Cohnella abietis: one gene and its partner. The protein of the gene in region 1 interacts with the protein of each later gene in a pairwise test. Links are inferred from orthologs where the notes say so. Each region holds a gene or a part of one and is shown on either strand. Other genes may lie near its edges. The genes, in order: KCTCHS21_RS17260 and secA.

What was found.
Region 2: the proteins of KCTCHS21_RS17260 (region 1) and secA interact in binary tests that used the Escherichia coli proteins (3 or more experiments, as listed by UniProt). The link is inferred for Cohnella abietis from one-to-one orthologs.

Annotation. Positions count from the first base shown.
Region 1 is NZ_AP019400.1:3,966,629-3,975,186, reverse strand. The notes cover bases 3,380-6,327. They hold KCTCHS21_RS17260 (alkaline phosphatase), read left to right. Parts: upstream 3,380-4,142; coding sequence 4,143-5,513; downstream 5,514-6,327. Other genes in these bases: KCTCHS21_RS17255 (hypothetical protein), read left to right, coding at 5,658-6,071; KCTCHS21_RS17265 (GlcG/HbpS family heme-binding protein), read left to right, coding at 3,533-4,003; KCTCHS21_RS17270 (Ger(x)C family spore germination protein), read left to right, coding at 3,380-3,458. Outside these bases: KCTCHS21_RS17280 (spore germination protein), read left to right, coding at 1-1,249; KCTCHS21_RS17275 (GerAB/ArcD/ProY family transporter), read left to right, coding at 1,246-2,346; more of KCTCHS21_RS17270, read left to right, coding at 2,343-3,379; KCTCHS21_RS17250 (RNA polymerase sigma factor), read left to right, coding at 6,404-6,955; KCTCHS21_RS17245 (hypothetical protein), read left to right, coding at 6,948-7,589; KCTCHS21_RS17240 (arsenic transporter), read right to left, coding at 8,059-8,558.
Region 2 is NZ_AP019400.1:6,240,808-6,249,555, forward strand. Bases 2,210-5,347 are described here. They hold secA (preprotein translocase subunit SecA), read right to left. Parts: upstream 4,967-5,347; coding sequence 2,453-4,966; downstream 2,210-2,452. Other genes in these bases: hpf (ribosome hibernation-promoting factor, HPF/YfiA family), read right to left, coding at 5,205-5,347. Outside these bases: KCTCHS21_RS27375 (YitT family protein), read right to left, coding at 144-1,067; more of hpf, read right to left, coding at 5,348-5,768; KCTCHS21_RS27395 (cold-shock protein), read right to left, coding at 5,990-6,187; fliB (flagellin lysine-N-methylase), read right to left, coding at 6,332-7,561; KCTCHS21_RS27405 (TylF/MycF/NovP-related O-methyltransferase), read right to left, coding at 7,558-8,316; KCTCHS21_RS27410 (transketolase family protein), read right to left, coding at 8,339-8,748. UniProt on the Escherichia coli protein: Required for protein export, interacts with the SecYEG preprotein conducting channel.

The DNA of each region.
Region 1 (8,558 bases):
CATAGTCAATGTGGGTGATATCCGTAAGGGTACACAATGGAGTCAGGTAGAAACGGCTATTCTTGGAGGAGATACTGTAATTCTCATAGATGGACGAGCAGAAGCTTTCATTCTGGATACTAAAGGGTGGCCGCAGAGGACAATTGAGGACCCGCAGATTGAAACCTCTCTTAAAGGTGCCCATCAAGGCTTCCTGGAGACGGGAACACAGAATATTGCTTTAATTCGCAGGTATATTCCAGACCGTGAGCTTAAAATCAAACAGCTATCCATCGGAACTCGGGGAAAGACCAAAGTGTGGATTCTTTATCTAGCTGATGTGGCTCATCCTGAAGTGCTGAAAGAGCTAGAAACACGGCTAACTTCAATCAACGTTGATTCCATTATTAATACTGGTGAATTGGTCGAATACATCGAGGACAATCCCTATTCTCCTTTTCCCCAATTCATACTCACAGAACGTCCGGATTCCACCGTGTCCCAGCTTCTTCAGGGAAGATTTGCTGTAGTAGTAGACGGTTCTCCGAGTGTTCTAGTTGCCCCTACTACGTTTATCTCTTTTTTCCAAAGCATAGATGATTACAGTACGCGGTGGATGATTGCTTCGTTTATTCGACTACTTCGCTTTTTGGCATTTTCTATTGCATTACTATTACCTGCGATATATATCGCACTTATTTCCTTTAATTATGAGGTCCTTCCGATTCAACTCTTGTTATCCATTGCTGAGTCGAGAACGCTTGTACCCTTCCCACCGCTGCTTGAAGCTATGCTAATGGAAATAACGCTCGAAATGATGCGAGAATCGGGAATCCGATTGCCTGCACCAGTAGGGCAAACTGTTGGAATTGTCGGCGGGATTATTATCGGACAGACTGCCGTACAGGCAGGAATCGTTAGTAATATTATGGTCATTGTTGTTGCTTCGACTGCCATTGCTTCCTTTATTATTCCTAATTATGACATGGGGACGGCTATTCGGCTGCTGAGATTTCCGATGATGATTATCGCCTTTATGTTCGGAATAGTAGGTATTGTTATTGGCATTATGATATTGCTTGCGCATCTTGTTGCGCTTGAGTCTCTAGGTACCCCTTACGGCAGTCCTCTGGCGCCATTCCGCTGGGCAGATATGAAGGATGCGTTCGTGCGGTTGCCTATTTGGTCAATGGTTAATCGACCGAAAAGCTCGCGAGCAATCCAACCAAGGCGTGCAGGGGACAATCGGGGAAATGGGGACAAACCATGAGGAAATATGCCCTGAACGAAATTACACTGATGCAGTTTATTTTCATTATTCACGGGGTTCAGGTTGGGGCGGGAATTATTTCTCTTCCGAGAGAGCTGGCAGGAAAAGCAGGAACGGATGGCTGGATGTCGTTCATTATCACTTGGGTAATCAATGTGTTGGTAAGTTTAGTGATTATTCAAGTGTTCAAGCGTTTTCCAGATGATACGGCGTATGATTTGCTCAAGCGACTTTTTGGCAAATGGCTATCTCTTATTTTCTCAATACCACTTGCGCTCTATTATATTTTCTGTGCTTGGCTCGTTCTCATCGAATCGATTCAGTATATCAAAGCATGGTTTTTACCACAAAGCCCCGATTATATCGTGTTTCTTTTGTTTTCCATCCCGACCTTTATGCTTGCTCGAAATGGTTTAAGAGTAGTGGGAAGATACAGCGAGCTCATTTTTTATATGACAGTCTGGATGCCAGCCATTCTCTTGCTTGTTCTAAATGACTGCCACTGGATACATTTCCTACCTTTCTTAAAGGAAGGGATTATGCCAGTGTTTAAAGGCGTGGGAACGACGGTATTTTTTACTGTTGGATTTGAAACGACGTTTTTACTGTATCCGTTCTTAAAGAACAAACAAAAGGCAGTACTCGGAATCGTTGTAGCTAATTCGCTAACGATACTCGCTTATCTTCTCGTTACCATCATTTGTTTCGCTTTTTTTAGTCCTGACGAAATTACTGGTTATAACCAACCCTTGCTAAGCTTGCTTAAAGTAATTCAGTTCCGTTTTTTGGTGCGATTCGACCTTATCTTTTTGGCTATCTTTTTATTCATGCTTTCGTCAACATGGATTCCTTATATGTTTTTTGCGGCATTCGGTGTAAGCCAATTGCTGCGTAAACAAGATCATAGTCCCTATGTGATGGTGCTAATCGTTGTATTCCTACTGATGGTGTTCTTCATTCATCCTTCATGGAATCAGACGAATGAATGGCAGAAGTGGCTGAATTATTATGCAATTGGAATTGTTTTTTTACTTCCTATAATGCTGTGGGCATCCATTCAGGTGTATGTAAGAGTTCGCAAGGGGGATGCACATTGAGTTATAGAAAAATAAGCAGCTTAGTGCTTATATTAGCTGTATTTCTTATGGGCTGTAGTGACCGCACTAGCGTTGAAGATGTCACCTTCTCTCTACTCATTGGAATCGATCTGGATGATGAGGATCGGCTTCTTTACTCTGTATCAAGTCCTGTATTTAGCAAAGAGGCTAAGAAGAAGGAGGAGGAGGTCACAGTCCGAACAAATTCGATGAGGCTGTCTAGAGAAGAGTTCGATCGGAGTGTGGTGGCCATGACCGTAGGGGGGAAAGTACAGGCGATCCTCCTTGGAAAACGAGTTCTTCAGCACAAAAAATGGTTTGACCTTCTGGATGTTTTTTATCGTGATAACAAAAATACAGTACTTCCGTTCGTGGTCGAAGTGGACGGTAAAGTGTCTGATATTATTAATTTTGCGCCAGATGATAAGCCGCGTCTTCCCACCTATTTATCTCAGCTGCTCATTACTGCTCATCGCAGGAATATAACTGTGAATACAACGCTACAACAGTTACACAGACATATGCTTGAGAAGGGAATGACCCCGAGTATTACGGAATTGCGCAGAGAAGATGATTTAAGGGTAATGGGAACAGCTTTATTGAGAAAAGATGGTCGCTACGCTTTCACTATTGATCCTGCAGACAACAAAATTCTCAGCATATTAAATCCTCACCGTAAAGGAGAATTTCCGTTCACTGTCAAGCTTCCTTCTCAATCGAAAAGCAGCTTCTTTAAACTCAATAAATTAAGCTTCACGGCAACAGATATTTCAACTAAAACTAAAGTGAAGTATGTAGAGGATAGATTCCGCTTTGATATTAATGTAAAAATGAGGATTAATTTATCCGAACAGCTCTTTCGCTTCAATGTAGAGAAAAATGCGGATAAATTGGAGAAGGAAATAGGGCAGCAGCTTGAGGACCAATATGAGCAGCTAATAGCAAAAATACAGGAAGCTAAAATAGATCCTATAGGTCTCGGTCTATATGCTCGGGCTAGACAGTATAAGCATTGGAAGGAAGTGAAGGATCAATGGGGGGAAGCTTTATCCAAGGCAGATGTGAAGGTAAAGGTGAATATTAGAATCATGTCGATGGGGGCTATCAGATAGAAGGGGGTATGACCGTCACCGTTCTAGGGGAATGACCATATCCTATAGGGATCGGTATACTAAGGAGTGGACAAATGAACAAGCTTACTTTGGAGACTGCCAAAAGAATGCTAGCCGCAGCGGAGCAGAAGGCCCGGCAGATGGGACTTTCCAGTGATATTGCAATTGTTGATGAGGGTGGAAATCTCATTGCATTCTATCGCATGGATAATGCTCGAATCGCTGGCATTGATATTTCACAAAATAAAGCTTGGACGAGTGTAGCTATGCAGATGCCAACGTCCAATCTTGCGCAATCGGCACTTCCTGGCGGTCCCACTTTCGGAATAAACACAACTAATCATGGCAGGCTTGTTATTCTTGGTGGCGGTATTCCGATCGTAAGTGACGGTAGAATTATCGGGGGTATCGGGGTAAGCGGTGGCTCAAGCGCCCAGGATATTGAAGTTGCCAATGCGGCTATCCAAGCCTTCGAAAGCATGCGGGGAGCGGGAGAACCAGCATTAGCTACAGCTCGAATAGGATCGATTCAGTCTATTAGATAATGAATGGCCTGTCGCGCTGAGCGGCAGGCTAAATGTTGTGCTTATACACTTAAATTAACTTGCACTTAATATTCCGAGCGATTTCTTTTAACAACACAGGTCTATAGTATTCCTTAGGAAGTAACTAAGGAGGATGATTATGAATAAGAAGTTGATTAAGAAGGTTATCCCGGTTGCACTTGTTTCTTCATTAGCGATTGCTGCATTGTCATCTGGGTTTACACCAGCTTTTGCAAAGGGTCAACAAGACAAGAGTCCTCAAATTAAAAATGTAATATTTCTAATTGGTGATGGGATGGGAGTTTCTTACACGACAGCATACCGTTATATGAAAGATAATCCTAAAACACCACTTATGGAAAAGACGGAATTCGATAAGTATTTGGTAGGAAATCAGACAACCTATCCAGAGGACGAGCATCAGAACATAACAGATTCAGCTTCTGCCGCTACTGCCATGTCTGCTGGTGTTAAAACATACAATGCTGCCATTGCCGTTGATAATGATTTTTCTGAGGTTAAAACAGTGCTAGAGCTCGCCAAGGAAAAGGGGAAGTCAACAGGATTGGTTGCAACCTCTGAGATTACTCATGCTACTCCTGCAGCCTATGGTGCTCATGACGTTAACCGTAAAAACATGGACGCGATTGCAGATGATTATTTTGACGAGAAAATTAACAAAAAGCACAAGATCGATGTACTGCTTGGCGGCGGTTTGAACAATTTTGTACGTAAGGATCGCAACCTGACGAATGAATTTAAGAAAGACGGCTACAGCTATGTGACCAATCGCGCAGATTTATTGAAGGATACGAATAAACAAATTCTTGGTTTGTTTGCTACAGGTGGCATGGATAAAATGATTGATCGCAATGACCAAACACCATCATTGCAAGAGATGACGAAAGCAGCTATTCAGCGCCTAAGTACGAATAAGAACGGATTTTTCCTGATGGTTGAGGGAAGCCAGATTGATTGGGCCGGACATGATAACGACATTGTTGCTGCAATGAGTGAAATGTCAGATTTCGAGAAAGCTTTCAAAGAAGCAATCGATTTTGCCAAAAAAGATGGACATACGCTGGTTGTTGCTACTGCCGACCATTCAACAGGTGGCTTATCGGTAGGTACGAACGGAATTTATAACTTCGATGTTGCTCCAATTAAAGCTGCTAAACGCACTCCAGATTACATGGCAGCCCAAATCGTTCAAGGTGCAGGCGTTGAGGAAACCTTGAAAAAATATATCGATCTACAATTAACTGCTGAAGAAGTTCAATCCGTTAAGGACGCAGCCGTTGAGAAGGATTTAACGAAAATCGATAACGCCATTGAGAACATCTTTAATGTTCGCTCTTTCACAGGCTGGACAACCGGTGGTCATACGGGTGAAGATGTACCTGTATATGCTTTCGGACCTGGTAAAGAAAGATTCGCAGGTTTGCTTGATAACACAGATCATGCCAAGATAATCTTCAGTATTATTAATGGCAACAAAGCTCAGAAGTAATAGTTCACTTTTATCAAAATGACGTACAAACGAAAAGGTGTTGGTTCAGGAGTCGTTCCTGTGCCAATGCCTTTTTGTTTTTTATAATTAATTAATTTTACCAATCTAGGGGATGATAGTCTGAAATGGAGATGGTGAGATAACTTGAACAGAAAATTTGCTGTCAATTTCTTAATGATTTTGCTGTGCATTCTAATAACAAGTCCCAAAGCGGTAGTTCATTCTAAGCCAAGAGAAAATCAACTGGAGGGGGCATTATTGCAACAATTGCATCCCGTTATTTTGTCTTCCCTGAGAAGTATTTACAATGAAAAGTACTCTCAATTTAGTTGCGAAAGGATATTATCAATTAATGAGCGGGTAGCTATTAAAAATAGAAATAATAAAGCAAGACCTGTCGGTGCCATACATGGAGCAAAGTATTTTGAAATAACAATCGGGTTGTGTAGACCTGACGGTGAATCGGTTGAATTGTATATAAAAAATGATACTGGATCAGTTCAATATCATCTTGCTGGTTTCAAAAAGACGAGTGCTGATTCAAGAAAGAACGATTGATTTTCGATAAGGACAATACTTGATCTCATAGCCACTTTCTTTTTAGATGGTTGTTCAACACTTCCATTTTACAAAGAGTGGTTTTTTGTATTTTTACTAACCGTAATCGATGAGAAAAGAGGGGAAGTATCTCCTGTAGGAGCGAAGCGTTTGTCTTTGAGATTGTGAAATCTCCTTGTTAAGAGCTTACTCATTCAGATTTCACGATCTCAACCAACAACCGGAAGGAGATATTTCCCCGCAAAAACTATAATCGAAAGGAATACCCTTATTTTTAGTGGAAAATGGAACAAAATAGGGTGTTGGTTGTCTAATATCATGAGGTGATCGGATTGGAGTACCTGAAAAGTGTCATCGTTACAGATAACAACGTGAATTCTATTATCGCGGATCTGATGACCGCCTATGGGAATGACGTATGGAATTACACCTTTATGATGGTTAAAAACCGTGATGCAGCTGATGACATTACTCAGGATGTATTTTATAACGCCTATAGAGGTCTTAAAGGATTTGAAGGCAGGAGCTCACATAGAACCTGGCTATTAACGATAGCTCGTCATTCATCACTTAATTGGCTCAAATCATCCTTCATCAAGCGGGTCATATTGGTTGGATTTAGCTTTCATAAAGACACGCATAGATCGGCTGAACAGGAAGTCTTGGAGCAGATGGGAATAAGATCAATCTGGCATTCGGTTATGAAGCTACCTGCCAAGCAAAGAGAAGTGTTAGTTTTAGATGCCCATTATGAGCTTTCCTACATAGAGATGGCCCAGTTGCTTAAAGTATCGGAAGGAACAGTCAAATCTCGCTTGCACAGAGCTCGTGCAAAAATGGAAATCATGCTTAACGATGAGAAGGAGTGCCTTGAATATGAATAAAGATTCAAAGCCGAGTTGGTATGATGAGCTATCAAAGCAGCCATTTGGACGTCCTCAGTGGTCTATCGAGCAGCAGGGTAGTGATTTATTGAGAAGCTTTAGTCATCCCATTCGAACAGGTCGGAAAATCCGGCGTTTATCAATACAGCTAGCTTCTTTAACGTTATTAACATCATTAATTATTGTAATTGTAGTGTTGACTCGACCAGGAGAAAATACAAACAATATCGGAATTCGAGAAGACCAGTCTTGGAATGCTCACAATGATTATTCAATCAATGGCGTTGTACAATGGGAGGTATTCCCTGGGGGAGATCACTTGATCGCGGGTAAGCCCGCAGGTGCTAGATGGCTAATTAACAAACCGATTGCGGAATTACTAGATCATAAAGTAAAAATTGTGGCTTACCATCAAGATACCGGGATGGTACTGGAGGAGCTTCCAGAGATGATCATAACTGAGCATACGGCGATTGAAATCAACAGACTAGTTGTGTCAGTGGGTGGTGCGGTTACGAAGACTCAATTTGTATCTGAAATGGCTATGCCTTTGGCCGGAAAATGGCTGTTTCAGATGGAGCTTGATGGCGCACCATTCGGTGAGGTCGTTCTGAATGTTCAGGACGGGGAGTAAGGATGTAGAACCTTTGTTGTGCTAACAAACCGTATTGAGCTTATTACCGATAAAATGGCTTCTTTTTTAGTCTAACGATTTCCAGAGGTGTTATAGTGTAATATTCAGGAGGAACGGAGTTACTTTGGTGGATATAAGGTGTCTGGAGTTCATTACAAAATAAAACCATTAGATTTTGATCAAATAAGAGTTACTGAGTTCGTAAGCGGAAAGTCCGATAACGTTGCTTGGCTGCTAAGAGTTAATTTATCTCGGCATGGTTATGAACGCATTAGCATTATCCGTTATGTAAAATCAGGTTCCTAAATGGTTTTCTCAAGGAACCTGATTTTTTTTCGTATTCGCAGAGTGGGGGTATTTATCCAAACCTTTCAAACCTTTATTACATAAATTATGGTGTGCTCTCTTGCGCATAAATCAACCTTTTTCGAGCGACCTTCATCTTTCGAGGGTCGTTTTTCTTTTCTCTTTAGAATACCCAATAAACCCAGAAGGAGAGGATGACTAAGGTGAACAGCACTGTAATTGGGATAACTATTGAAGTTACCTTCAGATAGTCAGACCAAGTAAATCTTACATTTCCTTTTTTAAGGATATGCATCCACATTAGAGTAGCAAGCGTCCCAATCGGCAGTAGGAGTGAGCCAACATCGCTGCCAATAACGCTAGCGAGATATGAAATTTTCAAGGTAAGTGGATCGAGCCCCATATTTGTTAAAGTCAGAGTGCCAACCATTAGTGCAGGATGATTATTGAAGAGATTCGATAAAACAGATAGAAGTACGCCCATAATGATACTCGCATGAAGCAAGCTACCGGATATTATTGGCTGTATAAAATGGATAAGCATTTCTGTTAAACCGATATTGTGCAAGCCATAAATGATTACATACATACTAAAGGCAAAAATAAGAATATACCAAGGCGTCTTTTTCACCATATCAAGAGGAGAAATCCTTAAGAAATACC
Region 2 (8,748 bases), 2.3 Mb from region 1 along the record:
AACCATCCTTATTGTACATAATAACGTGTCCGAATGAAAGCCAATAAATTGGCCTAGGAATGACTGCTTCTATGCAAGTCATAAGCTTAACCCGAAATAAGAATATGTATTATTATACATCGTATGTATTAATTATTCAATCCCTACATGACATCATGACGATGATCGTAAAAACCTTCCCCTAATACTTCAGCAGCATTAGTAATAATGACGAAAGCATCTGGATCAGCGTCGCGGACAAGCAGTTTAAGCCGCACAACTTCATTCTGGCCCACAACGGCCAGTAACACTGGACGGTCATCCCCAGTGTAGCCTCCAACACCCTGAAGCTTGGTTAATCCCCTATCCAGCTCGTGCAGAATCGCATTCGCCACCTTATCCGGATGCTTGGATATAATAAAGGCCGCTTTAGAGGTCTGAAAGCCTGTCTGAATAATATCTATCGTTTTGCTTGTTGCGAATAAGCCGATTAGCGCATACAGCGCATTTTCCAGCGAGATGAATATTCCTGCCGCAAAAATAACGAGTCCATCAAGCATCGCTATTGCAAGACCTAATCTTATTCCCATGACTCTATGCATAATTTGTGCGGCTAAATCAAGGCCTCCCGTTGAACCCCTTCCTCGGAACACGAGTCCAAGACCCAGACCAACTCCAAGCCCCCCATAAAGAGAGGCTAGAAGAGGATCATGGGTCGGAGGTGTCCAATGGGCAGTTAGAAGAACGAACAGCGGCATAACAACAGAGCCTATAGCTGTTTTGATCCCAAACCGTTTGCCGAGCACCAGAAAACCAGCAATAAATAGCGGGATGTTAAGTGCCCACTGCGTGTAAGCAGGCGGAATTCGAGTAAAAGTGTTCAGAATAACGGAGATCCCTGAGACACCACCCGAGGCTATACGATTTGGCAGTAAGAACAGGTTAAAGCTCGCTGCTATTACAAATGCTCCGACCAGCATTGCCGAGTAGCTGAACAAAGCCCTCACCCAAGGCGCATACTGGGGAATGACACGTTTGTTAATCGTTGTCGTTGGCATCATCGGTGGTTTCTTGCCGCTGGCCGTCATGAGCATTCCTCTTCCCTATTCATTCTGAATAGCAAGCATAAACAATTTTCGCTGTCTCAGAGTTAGCGAATGATTGTTTATGTCGGAGGCTATTCAGAAGTGGATAAGCGTGCAACTTAGACATTCTGAATAGCCAAGAAAAACTTCTCACACTAAATCAGTGCAAGAAGTTTAAGGTTATACTGTATGCATTTTATTGCCCTTCAGGCTGCTTGATCTGGTTACGGAGGTATCCATCGATAAAGGAATCAAGATCGCCGTCCATAACAGCGCCGACGTTCCCTGTTTCCACCGATGTCCGGTGATCCTTGATCATGCTATACGGATGGAAAACATAGGAGCGAATTTGGCTGCCCCATGCGATATCCATGTGCTCACCGCGAACCTCGGCCAATTCCTTCTGCTGCTCTTGGATCTTCAGCTCATAGAGCTTGGACATAAGCATCTTCATCGCCTTTTCTCGGTTCTGAATCTGGGAGCGCTGAGTCTGACAGGCTACAACTACGCCCGTTGGAATATGAGTGAGTCGGATAGCAGAATCCGTCTTGTTGATGTGCTGGCCTCCGGCCCCACTGGCACGATAGGTATCAACCCGTAAATCCTCAGGACGGATTTCAATCTGGATCGTATCATCGATCTCGGGGACTACATCACAGGAAACGAAGGACGTATGACGTCTTCCAGAAGCATCGAAAGGTGAAATACGCACGAGCCTATGAACGCCTTTCTCTGCTTTCAGGTAACCATAAGCATTATGGCCCTTAACGAGAATAGTTACACTCTTGATTCCCGCTTCCTCTCCCGGAAGATAGTCCAGCAATTCCACTTTGAAACCGCGCTTCTCTGCCCATCGCGTATACATCCGGTACAGCATTTGAGCCCAATCCTGTGATTCGGTACCACCAGCCCCAGGGTGAAGCTCGAGAATCGCATCGAGTTTGTCATACGGCTGATTCAGCAGCAGCTGGAGCTCGAAGGAATCGACCTTGGCGGTGAGTACTTTAACACTATCCGTCCACTCTACCGCCATCGATTCATCTAATTCTTCTTCAAGAATCTCAAGCATATCTACGAGATCCTGACACTCGGTCTCCAAGCCTTCGAATTGCTCCACTACCGTCTTGATCGAGTTCATCTCAGAAATGACAACCTGGGCCTTCTCATTGTCATCCCAGAAGTTCGGATCGCTCATTTTTACTTCATAGTTCTCGATTTGTTCCTTCTTCAGATCTAAGTCAAAGAGACCCCCTGAGTTGCTGAAGTCGCTTCGCATTTCCACGAAGATCTTGCTTAATGGACACATCAAGCTCAAACATGTTGAAATCACCTCGTAAAGTCTTAAGTAGGGAGCTCGACTGATACAACGTCGGCTCCCTTACTTTTCTCTATCCTATGCGCCCGTGGCACAATTTGTATTTCTTTCCGCTACCACAAGGGCAAGGATCGTTACGGCCAACCTCGTTACCACTGCGGGTTTTAGGCTTCTTCGGACCTTCCTCCGCTTTCGAGTCAACCGCTTGGCCCTCAGCAACCGCTTCGCGCTTCGGAGCAGTCTGCACTTGTGCTCTCATAATATACATCGTGATTTCTTCTTCGATCCGTTCAATCATGGAGAGGAACATATTATGTCCTTCAAATTGATATTCCCGAAGAGGATCATTACCACCGTAGGCACGTAAGTGAATCCCTTGACGCAGATGATCCATGGAATCGATATGATCCATCCATTTGCTATCTACTGCACGGAGCACAACTACCTTCTCGAACTCGCGCATCGTTTCGGCACCAATGGATTCTTCACGCTCATCGTACAATTTTTCAACCTTCGCTATGAGGAATTCAATAATCTCCTCTTTTTCCTTGCCCCACAAATCATCCTTGCTCAGGCTATCATCCGGCAGGAATTGAGTGTGAGCGTAGGTGATAAGGCTATCTAAATCCCAGTCTTCCGGCACGTCATTGTCTGAGCAATGGCTTTCGACTGCACGGGTGACTACTGATTTAGTCATTCCAGTAATAATCTCACGGATATTGTCCGAGCTTAGAATCGCGCGGCGGTCTCCGTAAATTTTTTCCCGCTGTAGATTAATAACATCATCGTACTGAAGAACGATACGACGAGTGTCAAAGTTACTTCCCTCAACACGTTTTTGAGCTGACTCAATAGCACGTGAGATCAGTTTGCTCTCAATTGGAGAATCCTCGTCAAAGCCAAGGCGCTCCATCATGCCCATGATGTTATCCGCACCGAACCGGCGCATGAGCTCATCCTGCATAGAGAGATAGAATTGCGAAGATCCCGGATCCCCTTGGCGACCTGCACGACCTCTTAGCTGGTTATCAATCCGACGCGATTCGTGGCGTTCGGTACCCATAATATGAAGCCCGCCGATCTCAATGACACCAGCACCAAGTAGAATGTCCGTCCCACGGCCTGCCATGTTAGTCGCAATCGTAACGGTACCATGCTGTCCAGCGCTCGAGATAATCTCAGCTTCCTCGGCATGGTATTTGGCGTTAAGCACTTGGTGCTTGATGCCCTTCTTCTTAAGCATTTCCGATATACGCTCGGAGTTCTCAATAGATACCGTACCCACAAGCACAGGTTGTCCCGTTGCATGACGTGAAACGATTTCTTCGACCACGGCACGGTACTTACCATTTTCCGACTTGTAGACGACATCCGGAATATCTACACGAATCATCTGACGGTTCGTCGGCACTTGAATGACATCAAGACCATAAATCCGTTTGAACTCTTCTTCTTCCGTCTTAGCTGTACCCGTCATCCCAGCTAGCTTACGATACATCCGGAAATAGTTCTGGAACGTAATTGTAGCTAGTGTCATGCTTTCGTTCTGAACGGTAAGCTGTTCCTTCGCCTCAATCGCTTGGTGGAGACCCTCGCTATAGCGACGACCAGCCATCAGACGACCTGTAAATTCATCAACGATAACGACTTCGTCTTCTTGTACGACGTAGTCGACATCCCGTTTCATAATATATCGTGCGCGAAGCGCTTGATTGATATGGTGGTTCAACGTCACGTTGTCGTGAGCGAACAAGTTCTCGATGTTAAAGGCTTTCTCGACCTTAGTAACCCCAGATTCTGTTAAAGCGATGCTACGCAATTTAATATCGACTGTAAAATCTTCAACATCAGTAAGTCGAACAATCATACGATCAGCTGCATAATAAAGCTCTGTCGATTTCTGTGCTTGCCCGGAAATAATCAAAGGAGTCCGCGCTTCATCAACGAGAATGGAATCAACTTCATCTATAATGGCATAGTGCAAAGGGCGCTGAACCATCTGTTCCTTATAAAGGACCATATTATCGCGCAGGTAATCGAAACCAAACTCATTATTCGTTCCATAAGTAATATCACAGGCATATGCTTCCTGCTTCTCCTCATGGGTAAGACCATGCAGATTACAACCTACAGTCATACCAAGGAAGGAATAAATTTGTCCCATAAGTGCGCTATCCCGTTGAGCTAAGTAATCATTAACGGTAATAACGTGAACACCTTCGCCTTTCAAAGCGTTCAAGTAAACAGCAAGGGTACCGACTAAGGTTTTCCCTTCGCCAGTTCTCATCTCTGCGATCTTTCCATGGTGTAGAACCATACCACCGATTAATTGTACGTCGAAATGACGCATGGCCAGCACACGCTTGGACGCTTCCCTCACAACAGCGAACGCCTCTGGAAGAATATCATCCAAGGACTCGCCTTTGGTGATGCGATCGCGGAATTCATCCGTCTTGATGCGAAGCTGCTCATCGCTTAAATGGGCGACAGTAGACTCGAGACCATTAATTTGTTCAACAGTCTTAAGGAGTCGTTTCACCTCACGTTCATTGGCATCTCCGAATATTTTTTTGACAAGTCCCAGCATTAGGATGTACCCCTCTCTCTCACGGGTCTAACAACATCTTCTCATTTTAGCAGTTTGGCGAAAATGGGGCAAGGAACGAGTCTTGGAAAATGTCTGGAAAAGCAATAATCGTAAGCATAAATTTGCTTTTACAGTCCTTTGAGAGACGAAATTGGGTTAATAATGGGGATTAACTGTGTATTCCCTTCGAAAACGTCAAAAAAAGCCTCGGCGCTTTTGGCCGAGGCTTACTTATATTTTATTCAGCAGATTCAATTAAACCATATTTCCCATCATTCCGACGATAGACGACACTTACTTCCTTTGAACTCGCGTCTGCGAAGACATAGAAACTGTGTCCTACTAAGTTCATTTGAAGAATAGCTTCCTCCACGTCCATAGGCTTTAAGTTAAACCGTTTCGTACGTACAAGCTCCAAATCGTCCTCTTCATCTCTAGCAAGTGTGGTCACACCTTGCCCATTCCCAGCGTCTTCCTTAAACAATGCTCTAGCTGAACCAGGTTCACGGAAATTGCGATTAATTTTAGTTTTGTGTTTGCGGATCTGGCGTTCCAGTTTGTCCACTACAAAGTCAATCGATGCGTACATATCCTCTCTTTTCTCCTCTGCACGCAATAGCGCTCCTGGGAGAGGTATCGTCACCTCAATGGCCTGCTGGCCTTTAGTAACACTCAAGGTAACTGTTACATCTGATTGGGGAGGGGCTTCAAAATACCGCTCAAGACGACTCAGCTTCTTCTCCACATACTCCCGAAGAGCATCCGTCACTTCCATACGCTGACCACGAATGTTGTATTTCATGGGCATTCCTCCTTTGCATGGCTCTATCATACCACACCCTAGGCAGCCGTTTCAAAACATTCCGATAATAAATTTGAATTTTTAGATAACTTGGCTAATATAGTACAAATTTGAAGATTTCCAATAAAAAAACCTCGGATTTCTCCGAGGCAGTGTGGCAAATACTCCATACATGCAATCCACATCTTGTATGATTGTTCGACGCAATAGCGCCGGGATAATTACACTCTAGTTACGTTAGATGCTTGAGGTCCTCTTGCGCCTTGAACGATGTCAAACTCAACAGTTTGGCCTTCTTCAAGAGCTTTGTAGCCATCCATTTGAATTGCGGAGAAGTGAACGAACACGTCGCCACCTTGCTCTGTTTCAATGAATCCATAACCTTTTTCCGCGTTGAACCATTTAACTTTACCTTGCATGTGTTAAACATTCCCTTCATATTCAAATGACGTTAGACTTAGGAAATAATGCCCAGCCCACATTTCGAATATAACATCAGGTAAAGATTGGTGTCAATGATTTTTTGTAAGCGGATACACTGAGTTCACATAAGTTTATCTGACTCATCTTTTAATCAGCGGAGCAAGGGCACTTACATTATTAAGCCCCTTATCTTTCAATAGCTTTAGCATTTGTTGTATAAAATTTTTGTTACGATCGTTATTTCTAATATAGCTATAGATTAGCTTCACACATAATTCTTCAGTGAGCTTCCCATGATAGGCCCCTAGACCAGCTAATTGGATATTAATTATGCTGTACTGAAAAACAAGAAGGAAGTACTCTTCCATCAACTTATGCTTTCCTGATAGGGGGAATAGCTTACTATAAACATTATGAACAGCAAGGTTCTCAAAAATGTAATCATAGGTTGACATGAAGGGTACGACAATCTCATCTGAAGCCGTCTTCAAACGTTCCATAACCTTATCAGGTGTTGCATTAGCAGTGAAGCCTACTCCCTCCATGACCTGATTCAAACATTCAAGATAAGCTTTAAGAGCAATACCACTAGTAGATTTCTCTTTTACAAACTCGTTAAACAAATCTAGCTTAACTATCCAGTTTCCTTGAATTCCTTTTAGCTGATCCTCTATTTGCTCGTGTTTTCCAAACTCAATCTTACACGACTCAATAAGAATCGGGATTTTGTGGAACTCATTCTGTTCAACGATAAAGTTTAAGTTCTCAAAAAATAACCCTAACATGATTAATCGGTTCTCAAATGAAAATGCTCTATTTTGTAACGTTTGAATGATAAAAAATCTAAGGGGCCAAAAGTATGCCTCGAATTGATTCTCATGGGCAGCTGACGGTTTTATAGACTGGAATGTCATGCGATTCTCTACAGCTTCCTTCTCATAAAACTGTATGCCCTGCTCGTTAAATAAAGCTTTCCGAACAGCTTCGGGGCATGCGAGATCTGTAGATAACTCCTGCACTCCATCAACTTCATTAAATATCCTTGGAAATGTACTACAAACTGCTGGAAGATAATCTTCCCCTATCTTGGCGTGAATACTACAAAGGTCTGTTTCTGTTAACATAGGGCAGCTTCCACTATCCGACAACTTTATTGATGCATATATATTCTCATTACCACCAGATTCAATAATGTCCATACTGCTTATGATTTTTTCAGAGAATGATTTATCGGGGAGTGATTTATACAGCTGATAAATATCCTTTTCCACATAAATACTCCACGTTTTACAGCAGCTATCCTCACAATCGGGTCCAATACAAGAGAAACTTTTAATATATTCTGGAATTAGTGCAAATGAATTTTTCATAATTCGATATATGAGATCCAAGGGTCTGTCGGGAATCTTTTTATCTTATAACGTTGTAGGTCCAAGGTTTCCAACAAAGCCAATGTTTCGCCTGGATAGCTTGGACAGTTCACCTCATCGAAACAAACAATTGAACCTTTGCCCATTCGTGGCAGGAAAACTTCCAAGGCCTTTTTCGTAGGCTCGTATAAATCAAAGTCTAAATAAAGCAAGGACACTAGTAGATGTTTGTTATCCTCTACGTACTTCTCTGCCGTGGTCATAAAATCACCTTGTACTAGCTCAATATTGGGAATATGAGATAGATGCCGCTCATTATTATACTTCTCGATAGATTGCTTCAAGCTATCCAATGTATCTCCATGTAAATCCCCAACACTTGGAGTACTATCAGCACTATTATCTAAAGAAGAAGTGCTGGGAAATCCCTCAAAAGTATCAAAGCCGATTATTTTTCTCGTATAATTGGTCGGCTCATAAATATTTGAAAGCTGTGCCCAGGTAAATAAACCTGAACCGTTAAATACCCCGCACTCAACGATAGAGCCGTTAATATCCAAAATATTTTTGAAAATTTCAGACTTGCACAAAAAACGGGCCAAGCTCCTTTTGGATGAAAACCGAGAAAAAGCTTCCAGCTTATCAAACAATCGAACAGTTGAAGATTCGAATGCGGATTCTGCAAGCTTATATCCAGTCCTGTCCTTATCATTATGGTTACTGGCGTTTGTTCCGATAGGTATGAAATTTTCCAACTATATAACCTCCGACCAAATTTTATTTATCTATTGAAGTTTCTATGAACTGTTCAAATGACTCAAAAGTCAAACCTAACTTATCACGAAGATAATGTTGGTCCCCCACAAAGTGGCAATACTCATCAGGTAGAGCGAATCTCTTAAACTTCACCGCTTGACCGCTTTCTGCAATCACTTCTGCCACTGCCGTTCCTAATCCACCCGAAATGCTATGTTCCTCCAACGTCGAAACAGGTTTACCTTTTAATAGGATTCTTACAATCTTTTCTCTGTCCAGCGGCTTTACTGTTGGTACGCTAATCAATCCCACTGAAACACCTTGGTTTGCCATTCTCTTTACCCAGCTATCCGCAAGTTCTAAAGTATTACTTGTCGATATAAGGTAAGCATCGTTACCTTGAGTCACTTCAATGGCTTGACCGATTCGAA